One region of the Klebsiella variicola genome, then DNA from elsewhere that is predicted to be linked to it. Evidence: predicted binding sites of a transcription regulator. Region 1 holds the regulator's gene; each other region holds the start of a gene.

Region 1 (3,279 bases):
CCAGCAGCGGGGCCAGCGCTGGCGACAGTCCTACCAGCGGCATAATGGTGGCGAAGATGCGGTTCGTGCGCTGGGCAGGATAGTAATCGGTGACCATCGCCTGCCAGGTAACGGCCGCGGCACAGACGCCAATCGCCTGCAAAAAGCGCAGCGCCAGCATCAGGGTAGCGTTGTGCACCCACAGCATCCCCAGACAGCCGGCCGCGAAAATTGCCAGGCCGCTCAACAGCACCGGTTTGCGCCCATAGCGGTCCGACAGCGGCCCCCAGAACAGCTGCCCCAGCGCGAAGCCGGCGAGGAACAGGCTCAGGCTGGCGCTGATGGAGGCAGCGGAGGTATTGAGATCCTGCTGCATGGCGGCAAACGCCGGCAGGTACATATCGGTGGCCAGAAAGCCCAGCACGCTCAGGCCGGCCAGCCAGACTAAAAATCCTTTCCCAGGTTGTGACATAACGTTCTCATTTTTGGAGTACAGGTACGATGCCGCAGAGTGTAGGGAGTGCATTGTGGCTTGTGAAACGCTAATATTTGTCACATGCATTCAAAAATTTTGCAGGCAGAAAATGTGGTCTGAATACTCTCTGGAAGTGGTTGATGCCGTGGCCCGCAACGGCAGCTTCAGCGCGGCCGCGCAGGAGCTGCACCGGGTGCCCTCCGCCATCAGCTATACCGTGCGTCAGCTTGAAGAGTGGCTGGCCGTTCCCTTGTTTGAGCGCCGCCATCGTGATGTGGAGCTGACGCCCGCAGGGGTCTGGTTCTTACAGGAAGGGCGCTCTGTTATCAAAAAAATGCAGATCACCCGCCAGCAGTGCCAGCAAATCGCCAACGGCTGGCGCGGGCAGCTGTCGATCGCGGTGGATGATATTGTGAAACCGGCGCGGATGCGCCAGATGATCGTCGATTTCTATCGCCATTTTCCCGACGTCGAGCTCATCGTTTTCCAGGAAGTGTTCAACGGCGTATGGGATGCGCTGGCCGACGGCCGTGTAGAACTGGCGATTGGCGCAACGCGATCTATTCCGGTCGGGGGCCGCTATGCGTTTCGCGATATGGGGATGCTGAGCTGGGACTGCGTGGTGGCGAGCGATCACCCGCTGGCGAAGATGGAGGGACCCCTGAGCGATGATGTCCTGCGTAACTGGCCGTCGCTGGTGCGGGAGGATACGTCACGTTCACTGCCCAAACGAACAACCTGGCTGCTGGATAACCAGAAGAGGGTGGTGGTCCCCGACTGGGAATCGTCGGCCACCTGTCTGTCGGCGGGCCTCTGCGTCGGCATGGTGCCGAGCCATTTCGCCCGACCATGGGTAGATCGCGGCGTGTGGACCGCGCTGGCGCTGGAGAATCCGTTCCCGGATGCCGCCTGCTGTCTGACCTGGCAGCAGAGTGATGCCTCACCGGCGCTGAACTGGATGCTCGACTATCTGGGGGACAGCGACACGCTGAATCGGGAATGGCTGCGGGCGCCGGAGTGATCCGCGCCCGCCAGATGCCTTACCGACGATAATCGACAAACGGGCCATCCGCCACGGAGCGGCGTTCGACCAGACGAGGATGAACTTCGATAGACTGCGACTCTTCACGCTTATTAACGATACGATCCAACAGCATGTTAAATGCGGCTTCGCCCAGGGAATCTTTCGGCTGATGAATAGTGGTTAACGCCGGGCTGAAATAGCGGGCGTTACGCACATTATCATAACCGATCAGCGAAATGTCCTGCGGCACCCGCAGCCCCATTTCATCCGCCGCGCAGATAGCGCCCATCGCCATGATATCGCCGCCGCAGAACACCGCCGTCGGACGGTGCTGCTGGCTTAAGATCTGCTGCATAGCGCGGTAGCCGGACTCCGGCTCGAAGTCGCCCTGCACAATCCAGTTTTCCGGCACGCTGATATGCGCCTCTTTCATTGCCTGCATAAAGCCGGCCAGGCGGCCTGCGCCGGTGTTGCGCTCCAGCGGACCCGGGATCACGCCGATTTCACGATGGCCACGTTCAATCAGGTAGCGTCCGGCGATATAGCCGCCCTGGAAGGCGTTATCGATCACCGCATCGGTGAAGTCGGCTTTTGCTTCGCCCCAGTCCATCACCACCATCGGGATATGGCGATACTCTTCCAGCATGCTCAATACCGAATCCGGATATTCGGAACACATCACCAGCAGACCGTCGACACGCTTCTGCGCCATCATCGACAAATAGGCGCGCTGTTTTTCCGGATCGTTCCATGCGTTGCCGAGGATCAGGGTGTAGCCCTTCTGGAAGCAGCTCTTTTCAACAGACTCAATAATTTCAGCAAAATAGGCGGCTTCGCTACTGGTCGCCAGCAGACCAATCGATTTTGTATGATTGACTTTCAGGCTGCGGGCCACGGCGCTCGGCGAGTAGTGCAGCTCTTTGATCGCCGCCCACACCGCATTGCGCGTCTCTTCGGCAACGAAACGGGTTTTGTTAATTACATGTGATACAGTTGTAGTGGAAACGTTTGCGCGCTTCGCTACATCTTTAATAGTTGCCATTACATCTCACTCCATGCCTTGACCTGATCGCCTGATCATCGATACGTAAACGTTTGCCTACACACACCCTGAATACAATTTTCAACATTGCATCACGTCGGGAAAACGACACAGAACGACAGGAAGGGGTCAATGGCCGATACGCTTTTAAATTAGCGTGGGATTTTGTCCGATCTTGGGGCAAAGTGGAAGAGCAAAAATGTGCATCGCCCTAAATCCCGGAAGATTTTTGCGATTTTTTGTGCAAAAATGAGCAAGCTCACTTTTGGTGTGGGGATAACAAGAGGGAAAAATGATGGATACCAATTTAAAGTTTTCGCTGATCACCACGGTTATTGCCCTCGGCGTGATCGTTGCTTTCAGCCTGACCGCCATACTGCACTAATGTTCCAGTGAGGGAGGAGCGCGGCCTCCTCCCCGTATCCCGCCATTATTATCAATTCTGCAAAAATCTTTTGTCATTTCGTTCACTTTTGTTTTTTTGTGATTGATGTCATGCTTTTGACTTCTGATGTTACGCCGTCCTCTCTGACGGTCTGATGGAGTCATTGAATGAAAATCAACTTTCCTTTACTTGCGCTGGCGATCGGCGCCTTTGGCATCGGTACCACCGAGTTCTCCCCAATGGGATTGCTGCCGGTGATTGCGAAAGGTGTGGACGTCTCAATCCCAGTGGCGGGAATGCTGATCAGTGCGTATGCCATCGGCGTCATGGTCGGCGCGCCGTTGATGACCCTGCTGTTGTCACATCGCGCGCGG
Region 2 (3,279 bases), 2.8 Mb from region 1:
ATCTCGCTGGTTCACGAGAGGGTTTCCCCCGACATCGACGTCCCTCAGTATTGCGCAATCTGTTGATGGAGGTTCCGGTTTGCGTCGACACTTTAACTATGGCAGCTGCCGTCATTTTTTCCTCACTATTTTGCCGAAATTTTCCCGGCAATGAGCGCCTGTTCCTATAGTTAATTTGAACAAACCACGGGAGAGGCCCATGCTGACGGTACACCATCTTAATCAATCACGATCGCAACGCGTACTGTGGGCACTGGAAGAGCTGCAGCTGCCTTATCAGATAGTCCGCTATCAGCGGGAAAAGTCGATGCTGGCGCCGGCGGCGCTGAAGAAAGTCCATCCGTTGGGGAAATCGCCGGTGCTGGAAGACAACGGCTATGTGCTGGCGGAGTCCGGGGCCATTCTCGAGTATTTGCAGGAGACCTGGGACAGCGGCGGGCTGCTGAAGCCGCAGGCGATAGAGGACAAACTGCAGTACCGCTTCTGGCTGCACTATGCCGAAGGCTCGCTGATGCCGCTGCTGTTAATGAAGCTGGTGTTCGCCAGCCTGGGTAAACCCCCTGTGCCCTTTGGCGTCCGCTCGCTGGGCGCCCTGCTGGGCAAGGGCATTCAGAAAGCGTGGCTGGATCCCCAGCTGGCCACCCATGCGCGGTTTATTGACGACCATCTTGCCACGCGGCCATGGTTTGCCGGCGAGCGTCTAAGTATGGCCGATATCCAGATGAGCTTCCCGGTGATGGCGCTGTTGGCGCGCGGTGGCGTGCATGACCTTGTCCATATTGAGGCCTGGCGACAGCGGGTGGAGCAGCGTCCGGCCTGGCAGCGGGCCATCGAGCGCGGCGGTCCCTTCACCTTACCCGGCGCCTGAGGTATCAGCGGATCCGATGACGCCGACAAATGAAAGCAACTCACTAAAAATTTGTTAGCGGATTGCGCATAGACGATAACGTTTGCGCATCGTCTGGTTATTTTCTGCTCGTCATAAGCGAAATTTAGCGAAATACGATAAACATCGGTTGAAAAGGGTTATCTAAAGGCCGGATAATCGTTTGCCTTTCTGTTTTGCTCCCTCTTTTTTCTGCTATCCAGGGGGAGGAGATAAGGTTGACACACCGTAGTGTATGCGCGGAGTTAAACGTTTGCTTTTTTGCAGCCCCCCTGGCGCTGCGATTCGGTACAAGGAGATCGCGTTTAACTGGCAGTGGAGGGTCCACCACGCATATCAACGAACAATAAAAATTTTCAGGGGAAGTTTTCTATGTCTACGCCTTCAGCGCGTACCGGCGGTTCATTAGACGCCTGGTTTAAAATTTCGGCGCGCGGTAGCACCGTGCGTCAGGAGATTGTTGCAGGTCTTACTACCTTTCTGGCGATGGTTTACTCCGTCATCGTGGTGCCGGGCATGCTCGGTAAAGCGGGCTTCCCGCCGGCCGCGGTGTTTGTCTCGACCTGTCTGGTGGCGGGCGTTGGCTCGCTGGTGATGGGGTTATGGGCAAATCTGCCGATGGCTATCGGCTGCGCCATTTCGTTGACCGCCTTCACCGCCTTTAGCCTGGTGCTGGGGCAGCAGATCAGTATTCCGGTGGCCCTCGGCGCAGTATTCCTGATGGGTGTCCTGTTCACGGTGATTTCCGCGACCGGCATCCGCAGCTGGATCTTGCGCAACCTGCCGCAGGGCGTGGCGCATGGTACCGGGATCGGGATTGGCCTGTTCCTGCTGCTGATCGCCGCCAACGGCGTTGGTCTGGTGATCAAAAATCCGCTGGACGGTCTGCCGGTGGCGCTGGGCAAATTTGCCAGCTTCCCGGTGGTGATGTCGCTGATTGGCCTCGCGGTGATCATTGGTCTGGAAAAAATGAAGGTGCCGGGCGGTATTCTGCTGACCATTATTGGCGTGTCGATTGTGGGCCTGATTTTCGATCCGAACGTCCATTTCTCCGGTATTTTCGCCATGCCATCCCTGAGCGATGATAAAGGCAACTCGCTGATCGGCAGCCTCGACATCATCGGCGCGCTGAACCCGGTCGTGCTGCCCAGCGTGCTGGCGCTGGTGATGACGGCGGTCTTTGACGCCACCGGTACTATCCGCGCGGTGGCCGGCCAGGCAAACCTGCTGGACAAAGACGGACAGATCATCAACGGCGGTAAAGCGTTGACCACCGACTCCCTGAGCAGCGTCTTCTCCGGTTTAGTTGGCGCGGCGCCAGCGGCAGTGTATATCGAATCGGCGGCGGGTACCGCGGCTGGCGGTAAAACCGGTCTGACCGCGGTGACGGTCGGTGTCCTGTTCCTGCTGATCCTGTTCCTCTCCCCGCTCTCTTATCTGGTACCGGCCTACGCGACCGCGCCGGCGCTGATGTACGTCGGCCTGCTGATGCTGAGCAACGTGGCAAAAATCGATTTCAACGACTTCGTTGACGCGATGGCTGGCCTGATCACCGCGGTGTTTATCGTGCTGACCTGTAACATCGTGACCGGCATCATGATCGGTTTCGCTACCCTGGTGATTGGCCGTCTGGTCTCCGGCGAGTGGCGCAAGCTGAACCTCGGTACGGTAATTATCGCCGTGGCGCTGGTGGCGTTTTACGCGGGCGGTTGGGCGATTTAAACCCTTCGTGCTCCTCACGGGCGGCTCAGGCCGCCCGTTTTATTTTTAAGCCACATCCTGTTTCCATTTGCGTTAATCTGGGTAGCGTATGATTCACAGGCACGACGCCTCACAGGTATAAAAGAAAACGCAGCAAACAGGGAACACATGGAAATATTCTTTACCATCCTCATCATGACCCTCGTGGTCTCACTGTCCGGGGTAGTGACGCGTGTACTGCCCTTTCAGGTTCCACTCCCACTGATGCAAATCGCCATTGGCGCGCTTCTGGCATGGCCGACCTTCGGTTTGCACGTTGAATTTGATCCAGAGCTGTTTCTGGTCCTGTTTATCCCGCCGCTGCTGTTCGCCGACGGCTGGAAAACGCCGACCCGTGAGTTTATTGAACACGGGCGGGAGATCCTTGGTCTGGCGCTGGCGCTGGTGGTCGTGACGGTGGTCGGCATCGGCTTTCTGATCTACTGGATTGTGCCTGGCATTCCGCTGATCCCGGCGTTCGCGCTGGCGGCCGTACTCTCGCCGACCGATGCCGTGGCGCTCTCCGGCATCGTCGGGGAAGGGCGGATACCGAAAAAAATCATGGGCATTCTGCAGGGGGAGGCGTTAATGAACGACGCCTCTGGTCTGGTTTCGCTCAAGTTTGCCGTCGCGGTGGCGATGGGCACTATGGT
Region 3 (3,279 bases), 2.1 Mb from region 1:
CTGGCGGTCGCCGCCCGCCGCGGGGCGCTAATCAAAGGCGGCGCGGCGCTGGAACAGCTGGGCCAGGTGCGGCAGGTGGCGTTCGATAAAACCGGCACCCTGACCGTCGGCCAGCCGCAGGTGACTTCGGTGATCGCCACGGCTGAGTTTGACGACAACGCGCTGCTGGCGCTGGCGGCGGCGGTGGAGCAAGGCTCCAGCCACCCGCTGGCGCAGGCCATCGTCCGTGAAGCACAGCGGCGTCAGCTGAGTATTCCGCTTGCCAGCGGCCAGCGGGCGCTGGCGGGCTCTGGCATCGAAGCCGAGGTGAACGGCAGCCGCATCTTGATCTGCGCCGCCAGCAAAGCCGCCCCGGCAGAACATGAGGCGCAGATCCAGCAGCTGGAAAGCGCCGGGCAAACGGTAGTGCTGGTGATGCGCGGCGAGACGCTGCTCGGTATTCTGGCGCTGCGCGACACCCTGCGCGACGACGCGCGTCAGGCGGTGGATGCCTTGCATCAGTTGGGGGTTCAAGGGGTGATCCTTACCGGAGATAACCCGCGCGCCGCGGCAGCCATCGCCAGCGAACTGGGGCTGGAATTCCGCGCCGGTCTGCTGCCGGCGGACAAAGTGAAAGCCGTCATGGCGCTGAATGCCGATGCGCCGCTGGCGATGATCGGGGACGGCATCAACGACGCCCCGGCGATGAAAGCGGCCACCATCGGCATCGCCATGGGCAGCGGCACCGATGTGGCGCTGGAGACGGCCGACGCCGCGCTGACCCATAACCGTCTGACCGGCCTGGCGCAGATGATTTCCCTGGCGCGCGCCACCCATGCCAATATTCGCCAGAACATCGCGATTGCCTTAGGGCTGAAGGGGATTTTCCTCGTCACCACCCTGCTCGGCCTGACCGGCCTGTGGCTGGCGGTGCTGGCGGATACCGGCGCCACTGTGCTGGTAACGGCTAACGCGCTGCGGTTATTGCGTAAGAAGTTGTAGCATAGATACCGGCTTCCCTGCTCGCGCTACGCTTAGCAGGGCTACGGTTCCGGACCGTCGGATAGCCCGGATAAGGCGCTACGCGCCGCCATCCGGGGTATTCCCTGCTCGCGCTGCGCTTAGCAGGGCTACGGTTCCAGACCGTCGGGTAGCCCGGATAAGGCGCTACGCGCCGCCATCCGGGATATTCCCTGCTCGCGCTACGCTTAGCAGGGCTACGATTCCGGACCGTCGGGTAGCCCGGATAAGGCGCTACGCGCCGCCATCCGGGGTATTCCCTGCTCGCGCTGCGCTTAGCAGGGCTACGATTCCGGACCGTCGGGTAGCCCGGATAAGGCGCTACGCGCCGCCATCCGGGATATTCCCTGCTCGCGCTGCGCTTAGCAGGGCTACGGTTCCGGACCGTCGGGTAGCCCGGATAAGACGCTACGCGCCGCCATCCGGGGTATTCCCTGCTCGCGCTGCGCTTAGCAGGGCTACGATTCCGGACCGTCGGGTAGCCCGGATAAGGCGCTACGCGCCGCCATCCGGGATATTCCCTGCTCGCGCTGCGCTTAGCAGGGCTACGATTCCGGACCGTCGGGTAGCCCGGATAAGGCGCTACGCGCCGCCATCCGGGATATTCCCTGCTCGCGCTACGCTTAGCAGGGCTACGATTCCGGACCGTCGGGTAGCCCGGATAAGGCGCTACGCGCCGCCATCCGGAGTATTCCCTGCTCGCGCTGCGCTTAGCAGGGCTACGGTTCCGGACCGTCGGATAGCCCGGATAAGGCGCTACGCGCCGCTATCCGGGAAAAGCTCAGTGGCTTTTGCGGATCAGATAGCGGTACGGCAGGGCTTCGGTTTCCTGGGCCACCAGCTCATGCTCCATAAAGCGGCAGAATCCCGGGATATCGCGGGTGGTGGCCGGATCGTCAGCAATAATCAGCAGCGTCTCGCCGACCGGCATCGTCCGCACGGTTTTACGCACCATCATGACCGGCTCCGGGCAGCGGAGCCCCAGGGCATCCAGGGTATGGTCAGGAGTGGAGAAAAGTTCGCTCATTTTAGTCTCACGTTAACAAAACGGCCCTAGTTTACCCCCAGTTCGCCAGTACGCAAGCCAGGTTAACGTTTGCGCGAAAAACAACCATTGCATTACGCCGACAACGCAGTATCATGCAGCCGTTTTTTATTGGGTTCCCTCACCCCAACGTTCCGCTGCCGATTGCTCATTCACCTGAAGCATGACGGGCATAAAAAGGTCACAATATGAATCCGTTTACTACCGTACAGCGCAAAAAAGCGCTCGTCTGGCTTTCGCTATTTCATCTGCTGGTCATCACCTCCAGCAACTATCTGGTTCAGCTGCCGATCTCCATTTTTGGTTTCCATACCACCTGGGGCGCGTTTAGTTTTCCGTTTATCTTTCTCGCCACCGATCTGACGGTACGCATTTTTGGCGCACCGCTGGCGCGACGCATCATTTTCGCGGTGATGGTCCCGGCGCTGGTTATCTCTTACGGCATCTCTGCGCTGTTCTACATGGGCGAGTGGCAGGGCTTTGCCGCGCTGGGCACCTTTAATCTCTTCGTCGCGCGCATCGCCATCGCCAGCTTTATGGCCTATGCACTGGGGCAGATCCTCGACGTCCACGTCTTCAACCGCCTGCGGCAGAGTCGCCACTGGTGGCTGGCCCCCACCGCCTCGACGCTGTTCGGCAACATCAGCGATACCGTCGCGTTCTTCTTTATCGCTTTCTGGCGCAGCCCGGACCCGTTTATGGCCGCCCACTGGGGGGAAATCGCCCTCGTCGACTACAGCTTTAAAGTGCTTATCAGCATTATTTTCTTCCTGCCGATGTACGGCGTGCTGTTAAATATGCTGTTGAAAAGACTGGCGGATAAATCTGATTTGTCGGCATTACAGCCGAGTTAAAGGTACTCGCGGGCCGATGTGTTAAGATAGCCGGATGAGCCATTAGTGGCCGTTTATCGAAAGGAAGATGTCAATGCGCAATTTGGTTAAATATGTCGGTATTGGCCTGCTGGTAATGGGGCTTGCCGCCTGCGATAACAGCGATTCAAAAGCGCCAACCGTTGGCGCAGCAGCGGAGAGCAATGCCAGCGGCCAGGCAATCAGCCTGCTGGATGGCAAACTGAGCTTCACCCTGCCTGCGGGCATGGCCGACCAGAGCGGCAAACTGGGTACCCAGGCGAACAACATGCACGTCTACTCTGACGCTACCGGCCAGAAAGCGGTCATCGTCATCGTCGGCGACAGCACCAATGAAGATCTGGCGGTACTGGCGAAACGACT

The links. Region 1 encodes PurR, which represses purine synthesis genes. Its sites were predicted from a motif close to CANGCAAACGTTTGCNTG; they were not measured.
Region 2: a site for PurR is predicted at 1,129-1,146, ahead of SP68_RS24010 (NCS2 family permease). Genes of this name have one in related genera too.
Region 3: a site for PurR is predicted at 2,085-2,102, ahead of tusA (sulfurtransferase TusA). Genes of this name have one in related genera too.

Annotation. Positions count from the first base shown of each region.
Region 1 covers NZ_CP010523.2:2,388,873-2,392,151, forward strand. The annotation lists gene punC (purine nucleoside transporter PunC) at 1-451, opposite strand, end outside; gene punR (DNA-binding transcriptional activator PunR) at 564-1,475, shown strand; gene purR (HTH-type transcriptional repressor PurR) at 1,495-2,520, opposite strand; gene cydH (cytochrome bd-I oxidase subunit CydH) at 2,813-2,905, shown strand; gene SP68_RS11225 (MFS transporter) at 3,073-3,279, shown strand, end outside.
Region 2 covers NZ_CP010523.2:5,139,994-5,143,272, reverse strand. The annotation lists gene SP68_RS24015 (glutathione S-transferase family protein) at 200-868, shown strand; gene SP68_RS24010 (NCS2 family permease) at 1,259-2,608, shown strand; gene SP68_RS24005 (Na+/H+ antiporter) at 2,756-3,279, shown strand, end outside.
Region 3 covers NZ_CP010523.2:305,491-308,769, reverse strand. The annotation lists gene zntA (Zn(II)/Cd(II)/Pb(II) translocating P-type ATPase ZntA) at 1-981, shown strand, start outside; gene tusA (sulfurtransferase TusA) at 1,781-2,026, opposite strand; gene SP68_RS01370 (7-cyano-7-deazaguanine/7-aminomethyl-7-deazaguanine transporter) at 2,233-2,898, shown strand; gene SP68_RS01365 (DcrB family lipoprotein) at 2,972-3,279, shown strand, end outside.